3 regions of the Aliivibrio sp. A6 genome follow, and region 2 is predicted to be linked to each of the others. Evidence: predicted binding sites of a transcription regulator. Region 2 holds the regulator's gene; each other region holds the start of a gene.
The links. The regulator CRP, encoded in region 2, controls carbon source genes, mostly activating them, when cyclic AMP is high. The targets are predictions, from matches to a motif close to TGTGANNNNNNTCACA.

Region 1: a site for CRP is predicted at 3,053-3,068, ahead of nagE (N-acetylglucosamine-specific PTS transporter subunit IIBC). Genes of this name have one in related genera too.
Region 3: a site for CRP is predicted at 4,486-4,501, ahead of udp (uridine phosphorylase). Genes of this name have one in related genera too.

What each region holds. Positions count from the first base shown of each region.
Region 1 covers NZ_JARACR010000012.1:70,660-81,347, forward strand. Annotated here, with positions in the region: gene glnS (glutamine--tRNA ligase) at 1-1,248, opposite strand, end outside; gene nagE (N-acetylglucosamine-specific PTS transporter subunit IIBC) at 1,424-2,914, opposite strand; gene nagA (N-acetylglucosamine-6-phosphate deacetylase) at 3,315-4,451, shown strand; gene nagC (DNA-binding transcriptional regulator NagC) at 4,453-5,667, shown strand; gene PVK70_RS09200 (cation:proton antiporter family protein) at 5,752-7,356, shown strand; gene asnB (asparagine synthase B) at 7,641-9,308, shown strand; gene rfaH (transcription/translation regulatory transformer protein RfaH) at 9,360-9,851, opposite strand; gene PVK70_RS09215 (peptide MFS transporter) at 10,234-10,688, shown strand, end outside.
Region 2 covers NZ_JARACR010000006.1:129,431-140,118, reverse strand. Annotated here, with positions in the region: gene trpS (tryptophan--tRNA ligase) at 1-213, shown strand, start outside; gene PVK70_RS05970 (aminodeoxychorismate/anthranilate synthase component II) at 299-877, shown strand; gene PVK70_RS05965 (aspartate aminotransferase family protein) at 1,186-2,400, shown strand; gene astA (arginine N-succinyltransferase) at 2,552-3,568, shown strand; gene astD (succinylglutamate-semialdehyde dehydrogenase) at 3,581-5,038, shown strand; gene PVK70_RS05950 (DUF1338 domain-containing protein) at 5,051-5,845, shown strand; gene crp (cAMP-activated global transcriptional regulator CRP) at 5,916-6,548, opposite strand; gene PVK70_RS05940 (OsmC family protein) at 6,794-7,195, shown strand; gene hslU (HslU--HslV peptidase ATPase subunit) at 7,270-8,604, opposite strand; gene hslV (ATP-dependent protease subunit HslV) at 8,623-9,147, opposite strand; gene PVK70_RS05925 (SPOR domain-containing protein) at 9,339-9,914, opposite strand; gene cytR (DNA-binding transcriptional regulator CytR) at 10,091-10,688, opposite strand, start outside.
Region 3 covers NZ_JARACR010000003.1:204,167-214,854, forward strand. Annotated here, with positions in the region: gene PVK70_RS03220 (Hsp70 family protein) at 1-1,125, shown strand, start outside; gene PVK70_RS03225 (hypothetical protein) at 1,264-1,566, shown strand; gene PVK70_RS03230 (DUF2947 domain-containing protein) at 1,642-2,115, opposite strand; gene PVK70_RS03235 (DUF1887 family protein) at 2,348-3,499, shown strand; gene udp (uridine phosphorylase) at 3,636-4,394, opposite strand; gene PVK70_RS03245 (zinc/cadmium/mercury/lead-transporting ATPase) at 4,626-6,938, opposite strand; gene PVK70_RS03250 (CBS domain-containing protein) at 7,092-7,508, opposite strand; gene PVK70_RS03255 (hypothetical protein) at 7,637-9,229, opposite strand; gene ydiJ (D-2-hydroxyglutarate dehydrogenase YdiJ) at 9,391-10,688, opposite strand, start outside.

The DNA of each region.
Region 1 (10,688 bases), on a different contig from region 2:
AGCACCACGTAAACGAACTTCTTTACCAAGAACTAAACGCTTGTACTTTTTATTCGCTTCTTCACGGAAGTCATCTTGTTCGATGTATACTTCACGTGTAAATGGAACATCACGCTTGCCCATTTCAGGTTTGTTAGGATGATTAGCAATACTAAGCGTCTCAACTTTACCTTCTTCGTAGTTTTCAATTACGATTTTAACAGGCTCAAGTACCGCCATTGCACGAGGTGCGTTCTCATTTAAATCATCACGAATACACGATTCTAATGAACCAAACTCGATCATATTCTCTTGCTTAGTTACACCAATTCGCTTACAGAACTCACGAATAGAGGCAGCAGTAAAACCACGACGGCGTAAACCAGAAACCGTAGGCATACGAGGGTCATCCCAACCATTAACCAATTTCTCAGTTACCAGCTCGTTTAGCTTACGCTTAGACATGATCGTATATTCTAGGTTTAGGCGACTAAACTCATACTGACGAGGCTGACAGTCAATCGTAATATTTTCCAATACCCAATCGTATAAACGACGGTTATCTTGGAATTCTAATGTACAGATTGAATGGGTAATGCCTTCAAGCGCATCCGAAATACAATGTGTAAAATCGTACATTGGGTAGATACACCACTTATCACCCGTTTGATGATGAGAAGCGAAACGAATACGATAAATAACAGGATCACGCATTACGATAAATGAAGAAGCCATATCGATTTTTGCACGAAGACAAATCGTACCTTCTTTAAATTTACCATCACGCATTTGTTCAAATAACGCAAGGTTATCTTCTACACTACGGTCACGGTATGGACTGTTTTTACCTGGCTCTTTTAACGTACCGCGGTATTCACGAATTTGATCTGATGTTAGCTCATCAACATAAGCCAAACCTTTTTCAATAAGTTCTACAGCGTAATCGTATAATTTATCAAAATAATTTGAAGAATAGTGAATATCACCACTCCAATCAAAGCCTAACCATTTTACGTCGTTCTTAATAGACTCAACGTACTCAATATCTTCTTTTTCAGGGTTAGTGTCATCAAATCGTAGATTACACTGTCCCTGGTAATCTTGTGCAATACCAAAATTCAAACAGATAGATTTTGCGTGTCCGATATGCAGATAGCCATTTGGCTCTGGCGGGAAACGAGTATGGACACTGGAATGTTTACCTGACTTTAAGTCTTCATCAATGATTTGACGGATAAAGTTGGTAGGACGAGTTTCAGTTTCACTCATCTAAAGCACCTCATTGGTATTAGTATTGTTAGAAAGAACAGATTGTTCATATCTCCCTATGATCCACAATTATGCGTCAATACTCAATATATAGAATCAAATAGTTTCTTTATTTCCATAAAAAAAGCCGCTCTAAGGAGAGCGGCTTGTCTATTTTGAGCTAATTACTCAATAATTATGGTAATGCAACTGCTGTTAGGTCTTCAGAAGCTGGGATTTTTTTCATTTCGCCAGCTACGATTTCAGCAAGAGGACCAAGGATAACTTGAACGTTGTTTGAACCAAGTTTAACCACACCCATTGCACCTAGAGCTTTAAGTTGCTTCTCGCTAATTACGCTAGTGTCTTTAAGAGTTAGACGTAAACGAGTGATACAAGCATCGATGTTTTCTAGGTTTTCGTGACCACCTAGAGCTTTAAGGTATTGTTTCGCTAGTTCACCAGTTTCTTTTGAACCACGAACTGAGCTTTCTTCTTCATCGTCATCTTCACGGCCTGGAGTCTTAAGATTAAACTTAACGATTACAGCGCGGAATACGAAGTAGTAAACTGCAAAGAATACGATACCTTGGATAATTAGCATGTACCAATTAACAGCTAGAGGGTTACGAGTAGAAAGAACCATATCTACTAGACCTGCAGAGAAACCGAAACCTGCAATCCACTGCATAGATGCCGCGATGAATACTGAGATACCTGTTAATGCTGCGTGAAGTACGTAAAGCCCTGGAGCTAGGAACATGAATGAGAACTCTAGTGGCTCTGTAACACCCGTAAAGAATGATGCGAAACCAGCAGCAATCATAATACCTGCTACTTTTTCTTTGTTCTCAATTTTAGCTGTATGGTAAATAGCTAATGCTGCACCTGGTAGACCAAACATCATGATTGGGAAGAAACCAGCTTGGTACATACCTGTAACACCTACAGTTGCTGTACCTTCAGCGATAGACTTAGCGCCACCTAGGAAGTTAGGGATATCGTTAATACCAGCAACATCGAACCAGAACACTGAGTTAAGTGCATGGTGAAGACCAACTGGAATTAGTAGACGGTTGAAGAATGCATAGATACCAGCACCAACAGAACCCATACCTTGAATTGATTCACCGAAATGTACTAGGCCACCGTAAATTGAAGGCCAAATGTACATAAGAATAAATGCAATTAAGATACCTGCAAAAGAAGTTAGGATAGGTACAAGACGTTTACCAGAGAAGAATGCAAGTGCTTTATGCAGTTCTACCGTAGAGAAACGGTTGTAGATCTCAGCAGATACGATACCAACTAGGATACCTACAAACTGGTTATTGATTTTGCTAAATGCAGCAGGAACTGCAGAAGGATCAATACCCTGAATTTGAGCTACTGCTCCTGGTGAAAGAAGAGTAGTAACAACTAGGAAACCAACAAAGCCAGAAAGTGCTGCTGCACCGTCTTTATCTTTAGACATACCATAAGCAACACCGACTGCGAACAGTACAGACATGTTGTCGATGATAGCCGCACCAGCTTTAATTAAAAACGCTGCTAGTGCACTGTTGCCACCCCAAGCTACCGGGTCAATCCAGTAACCAATACCCATTAAAATTGCTGCTGCAGGTAATGTAGCAACTGGTACCATCAGTGCTTTACCTACTTTTTGAAAATATCCTAAAATATTCACCTTTAGTTTCCCCCTATAAGGATTTTAGATTTTTTTTGAACAGCGCTGTTTGTTTACTATAAACTTATTTCGCTACTCGTTATAAACAGGGTCAGTGTAAGGGATTAATTTCGCTCCGCAAATTAAAAGCAAGCTAATTGTGATCACTATCACCTGTGGAGGGAATATTTAGGGGTTTTTGCTAGCGAGATCATAAAACTTATTTTATCATTCAAAAGAATAAAACATTAGGAATAAAATTTGGCAAATTAAACGCCAAACTTTGTCATTACTGAACGTAACATTTAGGTAACTTGAGTGTGCCGCTCAGTAAGCAGTTCTATTTTCACTTGCTTAAAAATTTCAACGAAAAAAGTTATTATTTTTTTCGTACTATAAATTATAACCAAAGGATTCAGCTATGTATGCGCTAACAAACTGTAAAGTTTATACTGGTAACGACGTTCTTGTTGACCACTCTGTTATTATCAATGGAACAGAGATCGAAGCCGTTTGTCCAACCACAGAATTGCCTGAAGGTATCGAATTAAAAGATCTTGATGGTGCAATTTTAAGCCCTGGATTTATTGACCTTCAGCTTAATGGCTGCGGCGGTGTAATGCTGAATGATCAAATCACAGCCGAAACCATGCAAATCATGCACGAAGCAAACTTAAAATCAGGTTGTACAAGCTTCCTGCCAACATTAATCACATCCTCTGATGAAGATATGCGCGCATCAATAGAAGCCGCTCGTGAATACCACAACAAATATCAAAACCAATCACTAGGTCTACACCTTGAAGGTCCATACCTAAACGTGATGAAAAAAGGCATTCATAGCGTTGATCATATTCGTCATTCAGACACAGACATGATTCAATTAATGTGTGATAACGCTGATTTAATCGCTAAAGTAACACTGGCACCAGAGCAAAACGACCCTGAGCATATTGAGCGTCTTCATAAAGCAGGTATCGTTGTTTCAATAGGCCACACTAATGCAACTTATGCAGAAGCTCGCCAAGGGTTTGAATCAGGCATCACATTTGCTACACACTTATTTAATGCGATGACACCAATGGTTGGTCGTGAACCTGGTGTTGTCGGCGCTATCTATGATACGCCAGAAGTTTATGCTGGGATCATCGCTGATGGCTTCCATGTTGACTATGCAAACATCCGTATTGCACACAAAATAAAGAAAGAAAAGCTAGTATTAGTGACCGATGCCACAGCTCCTGCAGGTGCTGACATGGAATACTTTATTTTTGTTGGTAAGAAAGTATATTACAAGGATGGTAAATGTGTTGATGAAAATGGCACATTAGGCGGCTCAGCTCTGACTATGATTGAAGCAGTTCAGAATACAGTTGAGCACGTTGGAATCGCTTTAGATGAAGCTTTACGTATGGCAACGTTATACCCAGCTCAAGCAATTGGTGTGGATAATAAACTTGGCCGAATCAAAAAGAACATGGTTGCTAACCTTGCTATCTTTGATCGTGACTTCAATGTAAAAGCGACTGTTGTTAACGGACAATACGAGCAAAGTTAATATGACTGACGGACAAATTGGTAATGTAGATCTTGTAAAACAATTAAACAGTGCGGCTGTTTATCGTTTAATCGACCAAAAAGGCCCGATTTCTCGAATTCAAATCGCTGATGTTAGCCAGCTTGCTCCGGCAAGTGTTACCAAAATAACCCGTCAATTATTAGAGCGCGGCTTAATTAAAGAAGTCGCGCAACAAGCATCAACCGGTGGTCGAAGAGCTATCTCTTTGACTACCGAAACAGACCCTTTCCATTCAATTGCTGTACGTTTAGGGCGAGACTATATTCAGTTGAGCCTTTTTGACCTTTCAACAAAAGAATTGGCCTCTGAATATCACGAGTTTCATTACTCTCATCAACAAGAATTACTTGATGGTTTAAATCAATTACTCCAACACTTTATTACACGTAATCAAGACACGATTAAACAATTAATCGCTATTGGTATTACGCTACCAGGTTTAGTTAATCCAGAAACTGGTGTTGTAGAATACATGCCTAATACCGACATTGATAAATTGGCATTAGCTGATTTCATTAAAGAAACATTTAAAACTCAATGTTTCGTTGGTAATGATGTTCGTGGACTTGCTCTTGCTGAGCATTATTTTGGCGCATCACGCGATTGCTATGATTCTATTTTAGTCAGTGTTCACAGAGGTACTGGTGCTGGGATCATTGTAAATGGTAAAGTTTTTCTTGGTCATAACCGTAATGTCGGTGAAATTGGCCACATTCAAATAGATCCAATTGGTGATAAATGCCAGTGTGGCAATTTCGGCTGCTTAGAGACTGTTGCTGCAAACCCAGCTATTATTTCTCGAGTTAATAGCTTATTAAAGCAAGGTTATCCTTCTAGCCTTTCGCAAATTGAAAAAATTACCATGTCTGATATTTGTCATGCCGCAAATCATGGCGATGAGCTAGCAACACAAACGTTACTACGTGTTGGTAATCAACTTGGTAAAGCCATCGCGATGACCATCAACTTGTTTAATCCACAGAAAATCATTATTTCAGGTGCGATCACTCAGGCTGACAAAATCGTATTTGCTGCAATTCATAACTGTATTAAGAATCAATCACTAACTGCATTCCACAAAGATTTGCCAATTGTGGCTTCAGAGCTTCATAACCAACCAACAATTGGTGCTTTTTCTATGGTGAAACGAGCAATGCTAAATGGTGTATTGTTACAAAAATTACTTGATGAATAATCACGACTGACTTTTCACGTGTTATCATTCTAAGGGTTGCGAATAGCGACCCTTTTTTTTGAATACCACTAGGAAAATAAGTATATGGAGTTACTTTTTATCATTGCAGCTTTTGTAATGGGTTTTATTGCACTAAAAATTAATTTACCCCCTCTTGTTGGTTTTTTATTAGCTGGCTTTGGTTTGCATGCTCTTGGCTTCCAATCTAATGATGCACTTTCAACTTTTGCAGATCTCGGCGTTACGCTTTTACTTTTTTCTATTGGATTAAAATTAGATATAAAAACCTTACTTGCTAAAGAAATCTGGTTAGGTGCAACGCTTCATAATGTTTTTTCTACCCTCTTTTTCACTTTTGCATTATTAGGCCTTAAACTTCTTGGCATCACAATGCTTGCTGATATAGGCACTGCACAGTTGGTTCTTTTTGGTTTTGCTCTCTCTTTCTCAAGCACTGTTTTTGCGGTCAAAGCGCTTCAAGAAAAAGGGGAGATGAACGCCACATATGGCACACTGGCCATTGGTATTCTGGTCATGCAAGATATCTTTGCGGTTGTATTTTTAACTGCATCAACAGGAAAAATCCCAGAGATAACTGCATTAGCTCTATTTGCCCTGCCACTACTTCGCCCTCTATTTTTCAAATTATTAGATTGGGCAGGTCACGGCGAAATGTTGGTTCTTTATGGTATTTTCTTAGCGCTTGTTGCTGGTGCAGGAACCTTTGAACTTGTTGGCATGAAGCCTGATCTAGGAGCACTTATTTTAGGCATGTTACTGGCGGGACACTCGAAAGCCTCTGAGTTATCTAAATCTCTCTTTAATTTAAAAGAAATTTTACTTATCTGTTTCTTCCTAAATATCGGCTTATCTGCTGCCCCTACTATTTCAGGTTTAGGATTAGCGCTGATTTTGATCTTGCTACTTCCAGTTAAAGGACTTCTGTATTTTATTATCATCAATAAGTTCAAATTTAGGGTACGGACCTCACTTCTCGCTTCTCTTACATTATTTAATTACAGTGAGTTTGGACTTATCGTGGGTGGTCTTGCCTTTAAAATGGGATGGTTACCTGGAGATACATTAGTGGCCATTGCCATTGCTGTATCCATCTCGTTCATTATCTCAGCACCGTTAAATAACTTTGGTCATTCCATTTATCAACGCTCTCGTCATTGGCTAAAAGAACATACCGCTGAACGGTTAAATCCGATGGATAAATTAATTAACCCAGGACGAGCTCAAATTTTGATTTTAGGGATGGGCCGTATCGGTAGTGGAGCTTATGATGAGCTCAAAGAGAAGTATGGCGACATTATTTTAGGTATTGAACTTCGTGAAGAATCAGCAAGACATCACCAGAGCTTAGGTCGAAATGTTATTTCTGGCGATGCAACCGACCCAGATTTTTGGGAACGCATCCTTTCAACATCTCACGTAAAGTTAGTGCTGTTAGCAATGCCAAATCATCAAGGTAATCAATTTGCTTTAGAGCAATTACAATCACGTAATTACCAAGGTCAAACGGCAGCTATTGCAGCTTATAATGACCAAATAGATGGTTTAATTGAACAAGGTGTTGATGCTGCATTTAATATTTACCATGAAGCTGGTAGTGGTTTTGCTCGACATGTAAGTGAACAATTAAACCCACAATTTAATCAACAAAAAGAATATATGAAATCCTAATTTCTTGATAGTAACTTACTCATTGCTCAGGATCAGATTAGAGTTACGTTAAACTTTAATCTGATTTTTTTATAAACATCCCCCTCTCCTTCATTATTTTGTTTAAAAAGCCAACTTCAATTAACGATCCAACACCAAAATAGTAAAAATATTAAATATTATTTAATTAGGTTATCTATTTGTGATTTTATTTGTATTTCTGGGTTGCTTTTTTTAGTGATAATGGCAAATTGTAGACAAGACAATAATTTACTATAAAAATTAAGAAGAGATAGAGGGAACTTATGTGCTCGATTTTTGGAATTCTAGATATTAAAAGTGATCCAACCCCATTGCGAACTGCAGCACTTGAAATGTCAAAAAAACTACGTCATCGCGGCCCTGACTGGTCAGGTATTTATTCATCAGATAAAGCAATTTTAGCACATGAGCGTCTTGCTATTGTTGGCTTAAATAGCGGAGCTCAACCACTTTACAGCGAAGATAAAAAACACATTTTAGCTGTTAATGGTGAGATCTATAACCATAAAGAATTACGCGAAAAGTATGCCGACGATTACGCCTTCCAAACAGACTCTGATTGTGAAGTTATCCTAGCACTATACCGTGAAAAAGGTGCCGATCTTTTAGAAGACTTAAACGGTATTTTTGCCTTTATTCTTTATGATGAAGAAAAAGATGAATATTTAATTGGCCGTGACCATATAGGTATCATTCCTATGTATCATGGGCATGATGAACATGGGAACTATTATGTGGCATCAGAAATGAAAGCCTTAGTTCCTGTCTGTAAATCAATTAGTGAATTCCCTCCTGGTCACTTCTACTCTTCAAAAGATGCTGAACCTACACGTTATTATGTACGTGATTGGATGGATTATGATGCGGTTAAAGATAACCCAACAAGCAAAGAAGACCTTAAACAAGCTCTAGAGGATGCCGTTAAGCGCCAATTAATGACTGACGTTCCTTATGGTGTTCTTTTATCTGGTGGTTTGGATTCATCTATTACTTCAGCTGTTGCGAAAAAATTTTCAGCGATGCGTATTGAAGATAACGAGAAATCTGAAGCTTGGTGGCCACAATTGCATTCCTTTGCCGTTGGTCTAGAAGGCGCTCCTGATTTAAAAGCAGCTCGTGAGGTTGCTGATAAATTAGGGACAGTACACCATGAAATGACATATACAATCCAAGAAGGTTTAGATGCGATTCGTGATGTTATTTATCATATCGAAACTTACGATGTAACCACTATCCGAGCTTCAACACCTATGTTCCTTATGGGTCGAAAAATTAAAGCCATGGGTATTAAAATGGTACTTTCTGGTGAAGGGGCTGATGAAATCTTTGGTGGTTACTTATATTTCCATAAGGCACCCAACAAAAAAGAATTCCACGAAGAAACGGTTCGTAAACTGCTTGCTTTAAATATGTTTGATTGTGCTCGTGCAAACAAATCTCTTGCAGCTTGGGGCGTAGAAGGTCGTGTGCCTTTCTTAGATAAAGAATTTATTGATATCGCTATGCGCTTAAACCCACAAGATAAAATGTGTGGTAATGGTAAAATGGAAAAACACATTCTTCGTGAATGTTTTGAAGATTATCTTCCTGAGTCGATTGCTTGGAGACAAAAAGAGCAGTTCTCTGATGGCGTGGGTTACAGCTGGATTGATACATTACGTGAAACTGCTGAAGCCAAGGTCACCGATCAGCAAATGGAATCAGCTAAACTCCGCTTCCCTTATAATACGCCAACTACAAAAGAAGGTTATGCGTATCGCGAGATATTTGAAGAGCTATTTCCTCTGGAAGATGCCGCAAAATGTGTCCCTGGAGGCCCATCAGTAGCTTGCTCATCAGCAAAAGCAATTGAATGGGATGAGTCATTCCAAAATTGTGTTGACCCATCAGGTCGTGCAGTGCAAGCCGTTCATAATGAAGCTTATAGCTAATCCTTACATCTGAACTAAAAAAAGCGCCTTTATAAATGGGCGCTTTTAAAATTAAAAATCCATATTTGTATTATCTACTTTAATCTCAACTTTCTTATTAATTAACGTAATCAGTAAGATAGAACGTTTCTCTCCATCAGGTTCTTTATATATAGCGTCAGCCCCCATAAAAGGACCATCACAAATACCTACCGATTGCCCAACTTTGGGTAATTCATCAACCGTTATATTCTTTGGTTTTTCAGCACTTTTAAGTGAATAGATAAGATCGCCTTGTAGAACTTTAGGCTTAGCACCAAACCGAATAAAATCACTCACACCTCGTGTCGAACGAACGGTTGTAAATGAGGGTCCTTGCTCAAAATCAAATCGAACAAACATATAACAAGGAAATAGAGGCTCTATAATAAGCTTTTTCTTTCCTCTTACTATTTTTTCTACTTCTATTTCAGGGTAATAGCACTCCACCTGTTGATTTTCAAGATGTTGCTTTGCTCTCTGTTGCTCTCCACGCTTGCAGTAGAGTAAATACCATTCTTTCATTGTCTTTATACCTAGCCAACCTGCTGTAAAGCATATCACGCAACTCAGTTCAAAAAAATATATAGCGAGTACATCGCAGCTAAAACCTTCGTTTGAAATGTTAAATACAAAAAAAACCGCCAAAGAAGTTTAAAAAACCAAAATAAACAAAAATACAAACACATTAAACCAAATTAAACCACCAGATTAGAATTAGATATCTAAATGAACTTAAAACCCAGCACCCAAAGATGTAACAGAATATTTTTGTTTCTAAATATTTCAATGAGTTAATATGTTAACTAAATCACATAAATTTGTACAATGTTGCAGTCGTAACCATCGAAGCGTATAAATTTAACTATATAAGAAGAATAAAATTTCATTATAAAAAGAGAGCACTATGCCAAACAACAAATTAATCATGGGACACCCTAAAGGATTGTTCTTACTTTTTGGAACCGAGTTATGGGAGCGATTCTCTTATTATGCAATGAGAGCCATTCTAGTTCTGTATTTAACAGATAGAACAATTAACGGTGGTTTAGGCTGGACAGTTAAAGACGCATTAAGCCTTTATGGTACCTATACTGCATTAATGTATATCACACCCCTTATTGGTGGCTGGTTAGCTGATAACCACCTAGGTCAACGTAAATCATTGCTGATTGGTGGATTTTTAATGGTCATTGGCCAATTCACCCTTGCATTACCACACGATATTCTTCCATTTTCAGTTGAATCTTTATTCTATACAGGCTTAGCTTTCTTAATTGCGGGTAATGGCTTATTTAAACCGAATGTATCAACTATGGTTGGCGATTTATATGAAAATGGAGATAACCGTCGTGATGGCGC
Region 2 (10,688 bases):
CAAGGTGTTGAAATGTACGGTCCATTCAAGAAAGACGTTGGTGAAGCGATTGTTACTATGCTTGAGCCTATCCAATCTGAATACAAGCGTATTCGTGAAGACCGTGCCTACATGGATTCAGTAATGAAAGCGGGTGCTGAGAAAGCCTCTGAGCGTGCTGCTGTAACATTGAAAAAAGCGTTTGAAGCGGTTGGTTTTGTTACTCGCCCATAGTCTTTAGCTCTGATAAAATAGATTGCTCGTAGGGTTTCTCTGCGAGCAATTTTTATTTCTTATTCATCTTTTTAAGTAGTTCTTTATGCTGTTAATGATCGACAATTATGATTCATTTACCTATAACCTATATCAGTACTTCTGTGAATTAGGTGCAGAGGTAAAAGTGGTTCGTAATGATGACATTGACATTGCAGGTATTGAGGCACTTAATCCATCTCATTTAGTTATCTCCCCTGGACCTTGTACGCCAAATGAAGCGGGTATTTCACTACAAGCAATCGAATATTTTGCGGGGAAACTGCCAATCTTAGGCGTGTGTTTAGGTCATCAAGCTATTGCTCAAGTATTTGGTGGTGACGTGATACGTGCGAAAAAAGTCATGCATGGTAAAACCTCGCCAATTATCCATACTAACCAAAGCGTATTTAAAGGGCTGAATAATCCTCTTACCGTGACTCGTTATCATTCATTAGTGGTTAAAGCTGAGACATTACCTTCATGCTTTGAAGTCACTGCATGGACAGAAAATGAAGTGGGAGAAATGGATGAGATCATGGGTTTTTGCCATAAAACGCTGCCGATTGAAGCGGTACAATTTCATCCTGAATCGATAATGACAGAGCAAGGTCACGATATCCTCTCTAATTTTATTAATAAATAATTAATATTTTCCCTGTTAACTAGAGCGATCTAGTTCACTCTTCTTACTTTTTCTTTTGTCTTTTTTTCTGCTTATTTATATGAAGATTTATGCATAAGCCTTGTGTCTTCTATTCTTATAAATTCGTTTACTTATCTACTCACCTGCTATAGCGTTATTCTATAACTATTCTAATAAACTGACTTATCAGTCAATATGATATAGAAAAGGGAACTTTTTTAGTTCAAAAAAAGAATTTTGTGCTATTGAAAAGGTTAATGGTTTGTAAATACTATGCTGAAAAACGGCATACGCAGAAGGAAAGTGTGATGACGACCAATTCACAAGTCGAACGTAAAGATTTTAATGATGTAATGATACCTTGTTATAACCCAATGGAAGTTATCCCCGTCAAAGGGGAAGGTGCTCGAGTGTGGGACCAAGCGGGCAAAGAGTACGTTGATTTTGCTGGTGGTATTGCCGTGAGTTGCTTAGGGCATTGTCATCCTATCATGGTTAATGCCTTACAAGAGCAATCACAAAAGTTGTGGCATCTTAGCAATGTGATGACCAATGAACCTGCGATTCGTTTGGCCAAAAAACTCACAGAGGTGTCATTTGCTGAAAAAGTTTTCTTTGCTAACTCAGGTGCAGAAGCAAATGAAGCCGCTCTTAAATTAGCGAGACGATGGGCTGTCGATGTTCATGGAGAAGAAAAAAGTGAAATCATCGCATTTAAACAAGGCTTCCATGGTCGAACTTTCTTTACCGTAACCGTCGGTGGCCAAGCGGCTTATTCTGATGGTTTTGGTCCTAAGCCCGGTGATATCTCTCATCTTGAATACAATAATCTTGCAGAGCTTGAAGCGCACATGTCAGAAAAAACCTGTGCAATTATGATGGAGCCATTGCAAGGTGAAGGTGGATTAATTTCTCCTACATCAGAATTTGTAGAAGGTGTTAGATCACTGTGTGATAAATACAACGCACTGCTTATTTTTGATGAAGTACAAACGGGTAATGGTCGTACTGGTGACTTTTACGCGTACCAAGGCTTAGGCGTTACGCCTGATATTTTAAGTACTGCAAAATCACTGGGTGGTGGTTTTCCAATTGGTGCCATGCTAACAACGACAGAGCTGGCTCAACACTTAAAAGTGGGTACACATGGATCAACTTATGGTGGTAACCCATTAGCATGTGCTGTTGCTGAAGCCGTTGTGGAAGAAGTGGCAAAGCCAGAAACATTGGCTGGCGTAAAAGAGCGTGAGCAATGGTTCCGCGATGGGCTAGAAGCGTTAAATGCAAAATACGATATGTTCGCAGAGATCCGCGGCAAAGGCTTGCTACTTGGCGCCGCATTAAATGACGCATGGCAAGGCCGTGCTCGCGATGTTCTTGTAGCAGCAGGCGAACAAGGGCTAATGGTTCTTGTTGCTGGAGTCAATGTTGTTCGATTTACTCCGTCGCTAGTTATTACTAAAGAAGACGTAGAGCTTGGTTTTGAGCGTCTAGATAAAGCACTTGCGTCATTAAATAAATAGATTCACATAAGGATTTGGGCAACACCAGTAGATAGGGTTGCCCTTCTTTTATTTAGATTAATTATCTAGTGCTCACTCCAATAGATAGTCTTGAAGTTTTATCTATTGGACTTAGCATAGTCTACGCAACATCGCATCGGAGGGAATATTGATGCTTGTTATTCGTCCTATCACTCAGGAAGATTATCCTGCGCTTCATCAGTGTGCTGTGGAATCCGGTCATGGTTTCACCTCGCTACCCGTTAACGAAGAACAATTACGAAATCGAATTGATCACTCCATAGATAGTTTTGAAAAAGAAGTTCAAGAGCCTGGAACAGAAGGTTACCTAATGGTTGGCCAAGATTCAGTAACGGGGGAAGTTACAGGAACTACAGGAATAGAGGCTGCGGTTGGTTTGGATTCTCCCTTCTATAATTATCACATCAGTAAAGTGGTTCATTTCTCACGTAAGCTCAATGTTAATAATGTCGTGAAGGTACTGACTTTTGGCAGTAATTACACTGGCAGTACTGAGATCTGTACGCTTTTCTTACGCCCAGAGTTTCGTGAAGGCCTGAATGGCCGTTTGATGTCTAAAGCGCGTTTTTTAATGATGGCGGAACATCCGCATCGTTTTTCGGACACTATTTTTGCAGAAATGCGTGGTGTTTCTGATGCAGAAGGGGAGTCACCATTTTGGAAATGGCTGCAAAAACACTTCTTCTCAATTGATTTTACTGAAGCGGATTATCTAACGGGTATTGGATATAAAGGATTCATTGCTGATCTTATGCCTAAGCTACCAATCTACGTTAGCTTATTAAGTAAAGAGGCTCAGGCGGTTATCGGTAAGGTGCATGACAACACTAAACCTGCTCTAAGACTATTAGAAAATGAAGGTTTCCGCTGTCGAGGTTATGTCGATATTTTTGATGCAGGGCCAACGGTTGAATGTGATTTACGCAGCATTGAATCGGTGCGAAATTCATTTAAAGCTAAAGTTATCATCACAGAGCATAACAGCTCACAGCAGTATTTAATTGCAAACACATCGTTTGAGAATTTCAGAGCAACAGCAACCACCGCCGCTTATGATAAAGCGACTGATACCGTTCATTTAACGCAAGAAGCGGCAACGGCATTGCAAGTAGAAGTGGATGATTACGTACGTTTATTAGCTCAATAGAGGACAAAGGATATGACACATTGGATTGCAGGGGATTGGGTTTCAGGACAAGGTGAAACCATACAATCAGTAAGCCCATACAACAGTGAAGTGGTGTGGGAAGGAGACAGCGCAACCAAAGAACAGGTTGAGTCTGCTGTTAGTGCGGCACGTCATGCCTTTATTGAGTGGAAAAAACAGCCTTTTGAAGCGCGCCAAGCGGTTATCGAGCGCTTTGCTGAATTGGTAAAAGAGAATGCTGATAAAGTTGCTGAAGTTATTGCAAAAGAGACGGGTAAACCTTTCTGGGAAACAAAAACCGAAGCGGGAGCTATGGTGGGGAAAATCGCGATTTCCATTCGTGCTTACCATGAAAGAACGCCACATAAAGAGCGTGAAGCTGCAGGGAATAAAATTGTACTAAGACATCGCCCACTAGGAGTAATGGCTGTCTTTGGGCCGTATAACTTCCCAGGACACCTACCAAATGGTCATATCGTTCCTGCGTTACTTGCGGGTAATACCGTGGTATTAAAACCTTCAGAGCAAACACCATGGACCAGTGAAGTAATTATGCAGCTGTGGCAGCAAGCCGGTTTACCTAATGGAGTGATTAACTTAGTACAAGGTGCTCGTGAAACGGGTGAAGCACTGGCTAGCGCTAAAGGGATTGATGGGTTGTTGTTTACCGGCAGTGCGAATACAGGGCATATTTTACATCGCCAATTTGCAGGAGATACAGGGAAAATGCTGGCCTTAGAAATGGGGGGGAATAACCCAATGGTGATCTCTCATAATTTTGGAGATCGAGAAGCGACGGTTTATACCATTATTCAGTCAGCTTTTATCAGTGCTGGTCAGCGTTGTACTTGTGCTCGTCGTCTGTATGTGCAAAAAGGCCAAGCTGGAGATGAGTTAGTTGTGCGTCTTGTTGAGGTCGCAAAAAGCATTGTGGTTGACCAACCTTTTGCTGATAACGCGCCATTCATGGGACCGCAAATATCCGTCGCTGCGGCAGAGTTTATTTTAAATGCTCAGAAGAATTTACAAGCTTTAGGTGGTGAATCACTGCTTGAGGCGAAAAGCTTAGGCCACGCCTTTGTTTCTCCGGGCATTATCGATGCGACTAATGTAGCTGAATTACCGGATGAAGAATACTTTGGCCCATTATTGCAAATAGTACGCTATGAAACCTTAGAAGAGGCGGTAGATCTGGCTAATGGCACTCGTTATGGGTTATCGGCAGGTCTTGTTTCAACTGATGACAATGAGTGGGAATATTTTGTAGAGCATATTCGTGCAGGTATTGTAAATCGTAACCGTCAATTAACTGGAGCAAGTGGTGACGCGCCATTTGGTGGTCCGGGGGCATCAGGCAATATGAAACCAAGTGCCTACTATGCGGCAGATTATTGTGCCTACCCAATGGCCTCAATGGAAGGCGATGCCTGTGAAATTCCCGCTCAACTGTCTCCGGGTTTAACTTTATAAGAGGTGATAGGCATGAATAACGTAACGTCTTTATTTTCGTCATTATGGCAAGATTATATTACTCGTTTATCCCCATCGGCAGGAAAGGTTCATCAGTTATTATCTAATGGCGATGAATTGATTAACGATCACATTGCATTACGTACGTTTAACTTGCCTAAGGTTGGCTTGCAAACGTTAGCTGCCCCATTTTTAGCAATAGGGTATAAAGCGTGTGAGACGTATGATTTTGAAGCGAAAAAACTCAAAGCACAGCATTTTGAGCATCCAGATCCTAATGCGCCACTTGTTTTTATTAGTGAGATTTTAGTTGAAGAGCTATCGCTTGAAACTCAGAACATTATTCATGCTTTGGTTGAACAGGTGCCAGCGCATTATTTTGCGACCAGCGATTTTCTTTCAGCGGGCCGTCCTTGGGCGTTAAGTTTTGAGGAATATCAAATCTTAGCAAAAGAGAGTGAGTATGCTTCTTGGCTGGCAGCTCATGGTTATGGTGCTAATCACTTTACGGTTTATGTTAATCAGCTTGAAGCGTTTGCTGAAGTGGTTGATGTGAACCAACACTTACGTGATGCTGGTTTTGCAATGAACGAAGTGGGTGGTGAAGTGAAAGGCTCTCCTGAGGTTTACTTAGAACAGTCATCAACCATGGCCGATAAAGTGAAAGTGAGCTTTACTGAGGGTGAGTTTGACATCCCAGGTGGATTTTATGAGTTTGCTAAGCGTTATTCGCTACCTAATGGCAAGATATATACAGGATTTGTCGCTGCATCTGCTGATAAAATTTTTGAAAGCACAGACAGTTAATTCTAAAATTTAGGCATAAAAAAACGCAGCTCAAGAGCTGCGTTTTTATTCGTTTAAGATAAGCGTTAAATTAACGAGTACCGTAAACTACGATTGTTTTACCGTGTGCAGAGATCAAGTTTTGCTCTTCAAGCATCTTCAAGATACGGCCAACAGTTTCACGTGAACAACCTACAATTTGACCGATCTCTTGACGAGTGATCTTAATTTGCATGCCATCTGGGTGAGTCATTGCATCTGGTTGTTTAGCTAGATTCAATAGAGTCTGAGCGATACGGCCTGTAACGTCTAGGAATGCTAAATCACCTACTTTTTGGCTAGTGATTTGTAGACGAGTTGCCATTTGAGCAGAAAGACGCATCAGAATATCTGGGTTTACTTGAATAAGCTGACGGAATTTCTTAAATGAAATTTCAGCCACTTCACAAGGGCTTTTAGCACGAACCCATGCTGAACGTTCTTGACCTTCTTCAAACAAGCCAAGCTCACCGATGAAGTCACCTTGGTTAAGGTAAGAAAGGATCATTTCTTTACCTTCTTCATCTTTGATTAGTACAGCAACAGAACCTTTTACGATGTAGTAAAGTGTCTCAGCTTTTTCACCAGCGTGGATTAAAGTACTTTTTGAAGGGTACTTATGAATGTGACAATGAGATAAGAACCACTCTAATGTTGGGTCTGTCTGAGGTTTACCTAGAACCATACTTTATACTTCCTCTGCGTTTGCCAAGTAGGCGATGTCCATTTTAAAATAACTGAGCCAAATATCAGTTTGGCCTATAGAATATGGTTATCGGAACAAGGCTGCATGTTCGTTGAGATAATTGATAAAATCATACCTTGTTTCGCCGTTGATTTCTTGACTTTGATCGTATGAAATGTGCGACCAAGGGCACAATTTCGTGAAATGGATCACGAGTTTTCTTTTTATGTAGTAAAGAGGCTTTTATGAACGCTGAAGTTAAATGGATTGAGGGATTTACTTTCCTAGGTCAATCTCAATCTGGCCACTCTGTGGTAATGGATGGAAATGGTGGTGAAAAAGCCCCAAGCCCGATGGAAATGGTATTAATGGCCGCTGGTGGATGCAGTTCTGTTGATGTTGTAGATGGACTTAAATCTGCAAATCAAAAAGTAACAGGCTGTATTGCTAAGTTATCAAGCGCGCGTCGTGAAACTGCGCCAAAGCTGTTTACTCATGTGAATATTCATTTTGAAGTGAGTGGTGATAATCTGGATCCTAGCATTGTTGAGCAAGTTACTGCTGATTCATTACAGAAGTATTGTTCAGTATGTTTAATGCTAGGTGAAGGCATTGATATGACACACTCTTGGGAAATCGTGGCTTAAAATAATGCGTTTCCTAAAGAGAAAGCCTCGCTAATTTTCATTAACGAGGCTTTATTTAGCATAAAGGCTAAAAATTACAGAATGAAGCGACTTAAATCTTCATCTGCGACTAGCTTGCCTAAACGCGAACTTACGTATTCAGCATCAACAACTAAGCTCTCGCCGTGTTTTTCAGAAGCATCGTAAGAGATCTCTTCCATTAAGCGTTCCATCACCGTATGTAAGCGACGAGCACCAATGTTTTCTGTACTTTCGTTTACTTGGAAAGCGGACTCAGCAATACGAGTGATGCCATCTTCAGTAAATTCAACGCTTACATTTTCGGTTGCCAATAGAGCTATGTATTGTTCAGTTAATGACGCGTTTGGTTCCGTTAAGATACGTTTGAAGTCATTTGCTGTTAATGCTTCAAGCTCAACACGGATAGGTAAACGGCCTTGTAACTCAGGGATTAGATCAGACGGTTTTGCCATCTGGAATGCACCCGATGTGATGAATAACATATGATCGGTTTTCACCATACCGTGTTTAGTGCTTACTGTGCTGCCCTCAACTAATGGCAGTAAATCACGTTGCACACCTTCACGAGAAACATCACCTGAATGAGAGTTTGAGCCTTTACAGATCTTGTCTATTTCATCGATAAATACGATACCGTGGTTTTCTACGTTAAAGATGGCTTGTTCTTTTAGTTCTTCAGGATTAACCAGTTTCACGCCTTCTTCTTCTGTTAGTGCTTTAAGGGCATCAACAATTTTCATCTTACGCTTTTTGGTTGTATTACCGCCTGATAGGTTTTGGAACATACCTTGAAGTTGGTTTGTCATCTCTTCCATGCCAGGAGGAGCCATGATCTCTACACCGACCTGAGGTGCTGCAACATCCACTTCAATTTCTTTGTCGTCTAGCTTGCCTTCACGCAGTTTTTTACGGAAAGATTGACGGGTACCAGAATCATTATCACCTTCTTCGTTATTACCCCATGCATCTCGCGCTGGTGGTAATAAAATATCTAGGATTCGGTCTTCTGCTTGCTCCTCAGCTCGGAATTTTACTTTTTCAACGGCTTGTTGGTGTGTCATTTTGATAGCAACATCGGTTAAATCACGAATGATACTCTCAACTTCTTTACCAACGTAACCTACTTCAGTGAACTTAGTCGCTTCAACTTTAATGAAAGGCGCATTTGCTAACTTCGCCAAACGACGTGCAATCTCTGTTTTACCTACACCAGTAGGACCAATCATTAGGATATTTTTAGGCGTAACTTCGGCACGTAAATTTGGTTCCAATTGCATACGACGCCAGCGGTTACGAAGTGCAATCGCGACTGAACGTTTTGCTTTATCTTGACCAATAATATGGCTATCTAGTTCGTGTACAATTTCACGAGGAGTCATTTCAGACATGGGAATTCCTTATTTTGGTTAAGCGTTCAGTTCTTCAACGGTATGATTGTGGTTGGTGTATACGTCGATATCACCAGCAATAGTTAACGCTTTTGTGGCAATTTCACGAGCATCTAAATCGGTATTCTCCAGTAATGCGGTCGCTGCAGAGCGAGCAAAATAGCCACCAGAACCGATAGTTAGTAAATCATTGTCCGCGTTGATTAAATCGCCCGTACCACTGATGATAAGAGAAGTGGTTTTGTCTGCCACAATTAACATTGCTTCAAGGCGACGCAATGCTCGGTCACTACGCCATTCTTTAGCTAACTCAACCGCAGCTTTGGTTAAGTTACCTTGGTGCATTTCTAATTTTCGTTCACACAGGTCGAACAGAATAAAGGCATCTGCTGTGCTACCAGCAAAACCAACAAGAACAGAATCATTGTATAGACGACGTACTTTTTTTACGTTGCCTTTTGCGATCATATCACCTTGAGATGCTTGGCCATCGCCAGCAACCACGACTTTGCCTTCACGGCGTACAGAAACAATTGTAGTCACGAGTAAAACCTCTTATTCGACGACGCCATTAATTAAAGCATGACATCATCTTCATGATTATTACTATTGTAATGGGGGGAAGGAGTAGGGTTTTCAAGTTGAATAGATAGAAAAAAGGAGCACTCAATGCGCTCCTTTTTAAATGTGTGATGCTATTAGCGATTTTAATCGCTGCACTTATTGATGAGTGATTACTGATCTTTCCAGATAGCGCAAGGTTCGATTTTAGCTCGTTGTAACTTATGGCGATCTTTTTCTGCATCACGTTTAAATTTATACGGTCCAAGAACCACTTTATACCAACTACTGCCGTCAGCATGACGAACGGTAGATGTTATGCCTTGGAAAGCAATATTCATCTTGCGCTCTTCAGCTTGTGAGCGTGATTTATAAGCGCCGCATTGCATGATGTAAGGAACTTCAGATACTTTTAGCTCTTTTTGTTCTACTTCAATTTCTTTATTTGGAAGTTCATCCATATAACTCCATTGCTCTTCTGGCAATGGTGGAATTTCTTGGTTAGAGCTTGTTTTCTTGGGTTTAGCTGGAGCGACTTCCGTTATGGTTTCTTTTTGCTCTGGCGCTGGAGAGTCATTTAAAAAGTAAAGGGCATAGCCAAATACTGCAACCAATAGGCCAGCAACGGCAACGGCTTTCCAAGGAGTAGAGCCCGGTGATATCGGCTGCTTAACGCCTTTTTTCTTGGCTGTTTTTTTTGCCGGTTTCTTGGGGGTGCGTCCACGTTTTACGTAATCTTTATTAGCCACAGTGCGTTACTTTATACAGAATTCAAAGAAGGTTCTTTATGGTAATCAGTTGTCGCTACTCATACCAGTATTTGTGTGAAAAAGTACGCAAAAAGTCACTAATTGGAGAGAAATATTGACCCAATCAATGACTTTGCTTTGTGGATTCCTCTTGCTGATGTTTAGAGTTCTTATGATTAATGGTTTTTTGGTGGTGCAGTGCTTTCTCTTATTACTAATGATGATTCTAACAATCTGGATCCTGAACGAACATCATGACCTTTAAGTAGCTCTAGAAGCATAAGCATAGATTGACGTCCGATCTCATAGCGAGGCTGTGAAATAGTGGTTAATGACGGCTCACAGTACTGGGAAAATTCAATGTCATCAAACCCCATAATGGAGATGTCTTGAGGTACACGAAAACCCATTTGCTTTGCTTTTTGAATTGCACCAATGGCCATTATGTCGTTGTGACAAAATACGGCGCTTGGTGGTGAGGAGAGAGAGAGCAGTTGGCTAATTGCCTTCGCACCTGCTTCAAAAGAGAAATCACCATAATGAATGTAGGCGCTGTTCATAGTGATTCCTGCTCGGCGCAATGCTTGTTGGTAGCCTTGGTGTCTGAATTGACATAGGGCAGAATCTTCAGGGCCAGATAACTCGGCAATACGTTTATGGCCTAGTTTAGTTAAGTAATTCACGGCTTCAAATGCAGCGGTTAAATTATCAATATGAACGGTTGGTAATTCTAATTCAGGCGCGTATTCACAAGCCATAACAAGAGGGGGTAAG
Region 3 (10,688 bases), on a different contig from region 2:
GATGATCTACACGCAAACCAAAAAGATCGCGTTGAAGTAACCCTAGCCTGTCAATTCACAGAAGTCGGCACCATTAAGATTGAATGTGTTTCTGTTGAGGACGATTCACAGCGTTGGTTAGTCGAATTTGAAGTACGTAATCAAGCCTCCAATAAAAGTGCTAACCTTGCGGATCAAATTAGCCTTCCTCCTCGTCTACCGAATGCTATAGCAAGTATTAAAGAGGCTTATGGCGGCAGCAAACAAAACCCAAATGCCATTAAAGCCTTTTCTAAAAACATAGAGAAGCTGATAGGTAAACGTGAATCATGGGATTTAATTACCTCACGGGAACTAGCAACCGCATTACTTGACAGTAAAAAACGTCGCCGCCGTTCTGATAAACATGAACAAAACTGGTTAAAAATGACAGGTTTTGCTCTGCGTCCTGGTTTTGGCTACCCTGCCGATGAATGGAAGATATCTCAAGCATGGGAAACCTATCAACAAGGCATTCAATTCGAGTCGAAACAATCTTGGAACGACTGGTGGACATTCTGGCGTCGTATCTCTGGTGGTTTAAGCCAAGAGCAGCAAGAAACCATTTTGGCTGATATGGCAAAATACCTACACCCGGGCTCTTTGCGTAATCCAAAAACATTAGAAGAGGCCAGTAACAAAAGTTATGAAGCTATGGTTCGTCTAGCTGCTGCACTTGAGCATCTGGATGTTGAAGATAAGACACTGATTGCCTCTTGGGTATTAGGCCATGCAAAAAATGACAACCAACCGCAAGTCCATTGGTGGGCGTTAGGACGTATTTGTTCTCGCTCTCCATTCTATGGTAGTCAGCATAATTTAATACCAGCAACCCAAGTGGCTCAATGGTTACCAACACTATTAGCTCAAGATTGGAAAATACAACCAATGGCAGGTTTTGCCGCAGTTATGATGGCACGATTGACTGGTGATAGAACCTTAGATGTCTCAGATGAACTACGTGAAAGTATTATTGATAAACTGAAGAAGAGTCGCTCTCCACAAAGTTGGATAGATCTCGTCTCTAGTCAGCAAGCATTAAGCGAAGCGGACTCTAAACGACTTTTCGGTGACGCTCTACCAGCTGGGTTACGTTTAATTAATTAAACTGTTGGCATGACAGAAATAAAACAAATGACGCTTTTTGCTTCTTTTTTGTCAAAGCTTCGCAAACTAACTAAAATTGTCTTCAAAAAAGTGATGGATTGAGTATACTGAATTCATCACAATTTTTAGGTAACCTTAATGTTCCATATCGTTATTTTAGCGAGTATGGTGTTACTTTATTTTGTTGGTTGGTTTCGCTTCGGTACTCGAGAATTACGCAATGCAGCCAAGAGGTTTAGTGAAATAATTCCTGCCCCTCAAGAGCTAGTTATTGAATGGATTATGTATAATAAACAGATATTGGATATCAATGAGTTTCAACGTTTTATCATCCATTTAAATAGAGCAAGCACTGAAGATTTAAAAGCAGAGCTAGATAGTTTTTCACATTATCTTGAAATACACGCGCCAGAGTACGTGATTACAAGAACTCCTTCTTAAACTATCAGCGATATTAAACAAAAAGGCTCAAAGTTAATGACTCTGAGCCTTTTTTAATTTTATCGCTAATCGTAATTAACTTCTTGAGCCTAACTTCACTTTACCTTTCGAATTAAACCACAATGCTTGTGCTTTCTTCTTTCCGATAAGTATTGGTAAGTCATCGTAAAATAAAAAGTTTTTCCATGTTTTCTTAAATGTGCCCCAAGAGGTTTCAATCAGATTGTATTTCTCATAACAAAAATAAACCGTTACATCGTCAGCCCAATCAATAAACTCTAATACTTCATCTGGCAATGCTTCATTATCACTATCCCAGCGATGCTGCCAATCAATCTCATTGCTCCATGAGCTTTGTTTCATTGGCCATTCTTTCGAACCAAAATGATCTGCCGTTGGACTGTTCGCACTAATAAAATCATTCCAAACTTGAGCAGATTTTGCTTGAGTGAATGGCTTAATTAATGACAATAATTCATCATCAACTGGCATTGATTGATGAGTAAAAATCCATTTGCGATTGTATTCATCTAAAGGTAAATAGCTCATAGTTCATTCTGTATTTAAGGCATGTGGCTCTATTCTATCGTCTTTTTTTATTAAGCCCAAATAAGAATATTTAACAATGGGTTGATTTTTATCATTAAGCCCCTCATTACAATAGTATTGAATAGAAAAACCATACTAATTCTATAAACTAGTATGTACTTAAAATTATAATTATTCGGTTACGCATGCCTTCTGCTTCATTATGTGTAATCACCATTACAAGGATTATTTCATGATCACGCATGTTGGCATATTAGATCAAGACCCCGTCCGTCTTGTAACCCCTCTCCTTGATCTCTCCGTAAAAGGCGAGCATATGATTTTTATTGGCGACGAGACACAGAAAGATATGTTTCATCGCTTAGAAACCATACTTCAATATAAGGGAATTACTTCTGATTTTTATGAAATCCCAAATATTGTAGACACTCATTTAATTAAAGAATCTTTGCAAGCATTAGCCGCCGAAATGAAACATCATTTTAGCGACATTAAATTAAATGCAAGCTGTGGCCTTCGACATCGTCTTCTTTCTGCCTATGAAGTGTTCCGCTCTTATCATTGGCCAATTTTTGTTGTCGAACCATTCAGCGATAAATTATGCTGGCTTTACCCTGATGGTCGCAAACAAAAACACGTAGCTGATAATATCCGTTTAAGTGATTACCTTGCTATCTTTGGCGCACGCTGTGAGTTTTCTGAATCTGAACTTCCAGAGAGCATTGATAAACGTCTGCGTGAGCTTTGTCAGCGTTGGGCAAGTAATGCACTAGAATTAGGCCCTGGTCTTGCTACATTGAACTACTTAGCAACGACTTGTCGTAAAGAACAACGCCTTGATGTTGAGGTGACAGAGAAGCAGCAGAGTTATAAAGAACTTAATATGCTACTGACTGATCTTGTTGAAACGGGTTTAGCTACCTATGAAAACGGCACCTTAACGTTTGATTGCGAAGAAGCTCGACGTTTAGCTAACGGTGAATGGTTAGAGATATTAGTTCATAATACTGTGGTCGATATTCAGCAATATTTACCAACACTTCAAGATCACTCTTTGAATGTTCAAGTTCACCGTGAAATTGGTGATAAAGACGTTCGTAACGAGCTAGATGTGGTTAGTATCGTGAACAATAAGCTGCATATTATTGAATGTAAGACCAAAGGCATGCGTGATGATGGCGATGACACTCTCTATAAATTAGAGTCGTTACGTGACCTTCTAGGTGGCTTACAAGCACGAGCTATGTTGGTGAGCTTCCGCCCTCTACGTAATAACGACATTATGCGAGCGCAAGATTTAGGCTTAGCGATTATTGGTCCAGATGAGTTAGGAGATCTTAAAAAGCATCTTCTCAATTGGTTCTTAGCCGCTGGTGGTCATTGATTATTGAGCTAAACTAATTTAACTATAAAAAGACCGATGATTTGGTCTTTTTTATTTTCTACGTGTACTCTCGATACAAAAATGCCGCTGATTCATTTGAACCAACGGCATCTTAGTAGCTTTTTATGTTCTTCTATTATAGAAGATTACGAGCAGCTTCAATCACAACTTTAATTGAACGTGCTTCAGTTTCTTTTAGTGTTGCGTGATCTGGGATCTCTTTTTGTGTACGGTTAATAATTACACCCGCAACACAACCAGCACGTAAACCAGAGCTTGCACACATTGTTAATAATGTTGCTGATTCCATTTCAAAGTTCAGTACGCCCATGTCTTGCCACTCTTGCATAGAACCCTGGAAACGCTTAACAACACGACCAGAGAACGTATCGTAACGTTCTTGACCTGGGTAGAAAGTATCACTTGATGCTGTCACACCTGTGTGAACCGCTGCACCTTGATCAACAACCGCTTTACGCATTGCCGTTGCAACATCAAAGTCAGCAACTGCAGGAAATTCCATTGGAGCAAAGTGAAGACTAGCGCCATCTAAACGAACAGAACCTGTAGTCACAATCATATCACCTACATTTACATGAGGTTGAATTGCGCCTGTTGTACCTACACGTAGGAAAGTACGAACACCCAATTGCGCTAGCTCTTCAACAGCAATTGAAGTCGATGGGCCACCAATACCCGTTGAACATACTACAATTTTCTTGCCATCTAGCTCAGCTAGGTACACTGTATATTCACGGTGGCTTGCTAGAAATTTAGGGTTTTCCATTTGCTCTGCAATTTTTTGAACACGCGCTGGGTCACCAGGAATGATCGCCATTTCTGCACCTTGAAGATCTGCCTGTGTTACGCCTAAATGGAATACTGCTGCTGTCATGGTTAGCTCCTTGCGATTGTAGGGTCGCGTTAATTTAATTAGTTATAATTGATTCGATGAAGTTACTTTACCCAAACACCTCTTGCATTAGTGTGATTAAGATCCCGAAAGGAATGTTGATAATATACACTCTTGCAAGGAAAACCGATTGGCATCACATAAAAATGAAAGGCGCTCAATCTATGAGCGCTTTTATTAGAGGTATCTCTCTTTATTTTTCAGCAAGAAGATTTACTTTTCTTTAAAGCGTAATAAACGAAGTGCATTTAAGGTAACTAAGGCTGTTGCACCACTGTCAGCTAGTACAGCAACCCATAAACCAGTAATACCAAATAAACTAGTCACTAAGAATACGGCTTTCAAACCAAGCGCTAGAGTAATGTTCTGATGAATGTTACTCAGTGTTGCTTTTGATAGTGCAACCATTGGCCCTAGTTCTTCTAATCGGTTATGAGTTAATGCTGCATCTGCGGTTTCAAGGGCAACATCTGTTCCTCCACCCATTGCAATACCAATAGAAGCAGTCTTCATTGCTGGTGCATCATTAATACCATCACCGACCATTGCTGTTTTTGCCTGTGCAGTTAACAACTCAACGTATTTCACTTTGTCTGATGGCAATAAACCCGCTTTATAGTCAATATTCAACTCTTCAGCAATCGCTTTTGCTGCACGTTCGTTATCACCAGTAAGCATGATTGGTTTTATACCTAATTTAACTAACTTTTCTACAGCCATTTTAGCATCAGGACGAAGTTCATCACGCCACGCTAATAATCCAGAGATCTGCTTATTAATCAGCACAAGTACAACCGTTTTACCCTGTTGCTCTAAGAACGATATTTGACTTTCGATTTCAGGAGTAACCTCACCATCAAACTGCTGCGGGGCATACAGTTCAATATATTGATCATTAACAGTTCCTTTAATGCCTTTCCCAACAACGGTCTCACGCTCATCGGCTTCAATAACAGTTAACCCTTGTTCTTGCGCTTTTATTACTACGGCTCTTGCTAATGGATGAGATGAGCCCATTTCAACCGCTGCTGATTGAAATAAAATACTTTCTTCAGTTTCAGCTTCAACTAAAACACGAATATCAGTTAATACTGGCTTACCTTGGGTTAGCGTCCCCGTCTTATCAAATGCGATGTTTTGAATATGACCAAGCTCTTCTAATGCAGCGCCCCCTTTAATTAATGCACCACGTTTTGCCGCTGTAGCTAAACCAGAAGTAATCGCTGCTGGCGTAGAAATCACTAGCGCACAAGGACAAGCAATCAATAGCATTGCTAAACCTCGATAAATCCAGGTATCCCATGATTGACCAAACATCAGTGGTGGAATAATGATGACCAATAATGACATCAACATCATTGCTGGCGTGTACCAACGGCTGAACTTATCCAGGAAACGCTCTAATGGGGCTTTGCGTGATTCTGCTTCTTCTATTAGATGAAGAATACGATCAATTGCATTCTCACCTTGAGCTGATGTTATCTGAATTTCAATGACACGATCATTAACAATAGAACCTGCCATCAATGGATCGTTTGCCTTCTTATCAACAGGTACAGATTCACCTGTTAAAGCACTTTCATCAAAAGAAGCGAATTCAGAAAGTAAAATCGCATCTGCGGCTAAACGATCGCCTGGAGAAACTTGAACTTTATCTCCTACGTTTAATTCTGATGCTGCTACTTCTTCTTTTGTACCATCGTTATTGATTCGCAATGCAGTATCTGGCACTAAATCCATTAATGCTTTCACGCCACTTCTTGCTTTCGCCGATGCGTAGCCTTCTAATTGTTCACCTAACATAAACAATAAGATAACCATTGCTGCTTCAACCGTTTCACCTAAATACACAGCACCAATAGCTGCTACTGTCATTAACGTTTCAATTGAGAATGGGGAACCATTTTTTGCTAAACGAATGGCTTTACGGCCAATAGGAATTAAACCAAACAAGCCAGCAACAGTGAATGCGATAGTTCCTAGCTCTTTATTGACTAAATTAATACCCGTTGCAATAACTAAAAAGGCAACCAAGATTAATAGCAGTAAATTTTTTTTCCAAAATGGCTGAGATTCGATCTCAGATGTACTTTTCGAACCCATATCGGACAAGGGAAATCCCGTAGTCTTAGCAACGCTAATAACCTGAGCAAATACAGCTTCACTATTTGTTCTTACGGTCAGTTTCTCTGTCGCAAAGATTACCTTTGCATCAATAACTTCTGGGATGGCAAGAATGGCCTTTTTCAATTTAGCAGCACAGCTTGGACAATCCATATCAGCAATAAGCCAGCTGCGAGATAACGAACCGTTATTCGATGTTTTAGCGGTGACAACTAGGGGGTCCGACTCTCCAGGATCACTTCCACAACATGAGTCCGTATCTGTTGCTTTATCAACGCTGCTACAGCAATCAACTACCGCGCTTTCTGCTTTTATCGAAGTGAGTTTTGGTGCAGCACAGCATGAGCTTGATGGGTTATGCTTATGATCTTGGCTATGAGTGGTTTTATGAGTAGTACACATGAGGAAATCCTTTCTGTTAGGTAATTTGTTTATCTACACTAACTATAGACCTTAGAGTTAACTCCAAGGTCAAGGATAAGTTTGCTCACATATAAAAAAAGACACCGAAGTGTCTTAATTTTTAATTATATCAAAATATTATAGAGATAATATCTACACTGGATGTTTGAAACAATGTCCAATTGACTCACTCAATGCCTGAAGTACATTTCGACGAGTGATTATCCCAACTAACTTACCTTCCTCTACCACTGGGTAAATTTTAGGTTTATTTGCAGTCATGGTCTGCGCCAAATCAATAATCGTATCTTCAGGTGTAACCGTAAGTACTTCTGTTTTCATTACATCTGCAACAACGTGCGTGTCTTGGCAATGGTAACTTACACCAATTAGCGACTTAATCAAATCCTGCTCTGAAATGAAGCCAATCACTTCACGTTGTTCATTTACAACAGGGCCGCCAATATGCTGCGAAGTAATAAATTGATCCAAAGCCGCTGATAATGACATATCCGCTGTCAAATAAAGAGGTCGTGCGCTCATGTATTGTTTTACTTTTTTATTTTCCATCATAGCCCCCTAACGTGCTATCAATCAGTTTTGATAACTTAAGTGTGGACTATTTTTAGAAAAAAGCTAAATCACTCTTTCCTATCTCTGTGATGGATGAAACCTATTGAGCAAAAACTTACCTAAATCTATGAACCACCCAACAAAACATCAATTAAGATTTTCTTATTTTGTTCAACGGATGACATTACGTTTTCATACCCTGCTGTGTTATTTGTTCTTTCCATTCTATGAATCACCGTCAAACATTGTTTAATGTTTTCAGGATCTTTCATCAAATTTTTACCTTTTAGCGTTAGAGTAAGCAGCATGTAGTTTAAGTCTGATGAATAAGGGTACGTTTGACCAATTTTAATCAACTGTGCTTTATTACCATCTGAAGACGTTTGTCCTCTTAGCCATTGGTAAACTTTGTTTAATTTTTGAAAATGCGTCATACCTTGCTGTAACAACTGAGGCGCATTCTTTTTTAGGTTCGCTTGATCAAATATTTTATATAGACCAACACACAGCTTTACTTCGCCTGACATTGCTAATACACCAAAAGCAGCAACACGAAACTCATCTGATGCTACTTTTCGCTCAGATAAAAAGCGGTGATAACAAGTCGTCGCTATTGCTTTGGCTTTATAACGCTTGCCTTGTTTGTACAATTGACGAGCAATAAAAATATTAATATAACCCTGTAGTTCATCACGCTTATCCATCGCTATACGTTTTTTTAGCGTAATGATAAGTTGCCCAAAATAACGACGATACTGATCTTTATTTAAGGTCATATTTGACTTGTAAACAATGTCTGCAATATCCATGATCATACGATTTAATGTCGTAGGATTAATACCTATATGATAAAAACGTTTCATTACCATATTATGTACTAATGCGGGTTCATTATTTTCAATGATAAATTTTAAATAAGAATAGAAAGCATTGTCATTTTTTGGATTATATTCAAAAGCTTTTGCTAAAGAAGCTTGGACTTTAGATAGCTGTTTTGCTTCAGTATAAATATCAGCAAGCATTAAGTTTGCTTTGAATAAGTACTTTTTCGAACGAAGTAAAAGCTCAAGAACAGGGATTGCTTTTGGTTTTTCTACCACATGACAATACGCCATTAAATTCTGAGGCATTATTTCACTTTTGTCGTGACGCTGATACACTTTTTTAAAAGTTAAAAAATCTTTCGCTTTATACAACTCTTCTAAAGTCATATTGAGTAACATTCGATTTTTATATGTTCCTGGATAAGTCTGTGCGCGCTGAATAAAAGCGGATTGAGATCCTTTGACTTCGCCCACCAACTTTTCTATAAGCAAGGTTAAATTAAAGGATTTTTTAATTAAATCATCTATATAACCAAAATTAATTGGACTATTAACAACAAAATCAGGAAAAAGCTCTCTTGCATTAATATCATCAACTAGTGAGTCATCATTATCAATGTCGATAATAAAAATAGGACGTTTACCAAACTTAGCTTTTTCACGAGCGTGGTTAACTATCTCACAAATTACTTCATGATCAGCATAATGGTATTCAATAAAATAATAGTCATAAACAGGTAATTCTGAAGCTCTCATACTGACATTAAAAGAATCAGCACTCTTAAAGCCTGCTTTCTGAAAAAACTGACGGATCTGAGTACTACGCTCTCTTTTTTCAGTAAAAACCAACACATTCATTTGTGGAATGCGTCTAATTAACTCAGCACTGCTCATTTATCATATAACTCTAACAAAAGTAACACCAACAACATACCAACCCGTAAATATAAAGAAACACTAAATTACATATAAATCAACATATATGCAAAATAACGTGAACTAACTCACGGAAATTCTGCGCTACTTTATCACAAAATAACGCAGAATTAAGCTATTTAAATATTCGTCAATATCGCTTGTAAAGGATGCTGCAATTGCTCTCCTTCAAAGCGCTTTACTTGACTTCGGCATGAGTACCCAGTGATCAGACAGCGCTCTTTATCTAAATTAGCTAAGTTACCTTTCCAACTTAAATCATAAATTGCTTTTGAGCTCTCTAATTTATCCGCTTCATGTCCATAAGTACCAGCCATACCACAACAACCTACCGGGACCGTATTTAATGTTAATCCAAAATGAGTAAATATCTCTCCCCATTCCTTTTCAGCATTTGGCATTTTAGTTTTTTCAGTACAATGGGCAAATAATTGCCAAGGCCTTGTATCAAACACCGTCGCTTTATCAAAAGAAGATAGTTTAGGATACAACCACTCATGCACTGTCAAAACTGTAAAATCACCACGGTTATCCGCCAAAATTTCATTGTATTCATCCCGATAGCAAAGAACTAATGCAGGATCTACGCCAACCATTGATATTTTTAATTCAGAAACTTGATTTAAAAACTCACTTGTTGTTTGAGCTGTGGTTGTAAACTGTTTTAAAAAACCTTTTACATGCTGTGCTTTGCCATTGGGTTTAAATGGCAACAATACGGGCTTTAATCCTAGGCGTTGAATGAGTTCAACAAAATCACTCACGACACCAGCGTCATAATAACTAGTGAACGGATCTTGAACAATCAGTACATGCTTCTTACGTTCCTTTTCAGAAATACCTTTCAGTTTTTCTAGGTTAAATGGAGAAATATCTTTCTTCTGACAGTGTTCAGCTAACGTGGGAACAGACAGTAAAGGCATATCAACATAGCCTACTATTTTTTTCGTTAACGTTTTCGTTGCAGATTGTTTTAATATGCCATTAATCACTTTGGGTACTTTAGCCATGAGCGGCAACATAGTTTCAATATTCGCCACCATGTAATCTTTCATTGGTCGCTGATAACGGCTGTGATAGATATTTAAAAAACGCGAACGAAAACTTGGTACATCCACTTTAATTGGACATTGGCTTGCGCAGGCTTTACAAGCTAAACAGCCCATCATTGCGTCATGCACTTCATGCGAATAATCGTATTCTTTATCTTTATTTATACGATTTCGAATACGATCTATAATTTGCTTAATCGAGGGACGCTTTGTTAGAAGTTCTCGCTCTAATTCAACAGGATCAATTCCTTGTTCTGATAATTGACGCAACCATTCACGAACAAGCCCTGCTCGCCCTTTTGGAGAGTGACGACGATCTGCTGTTACTTTCATTGATGGGCACATTGGTGAGCTTGTTTCATAAT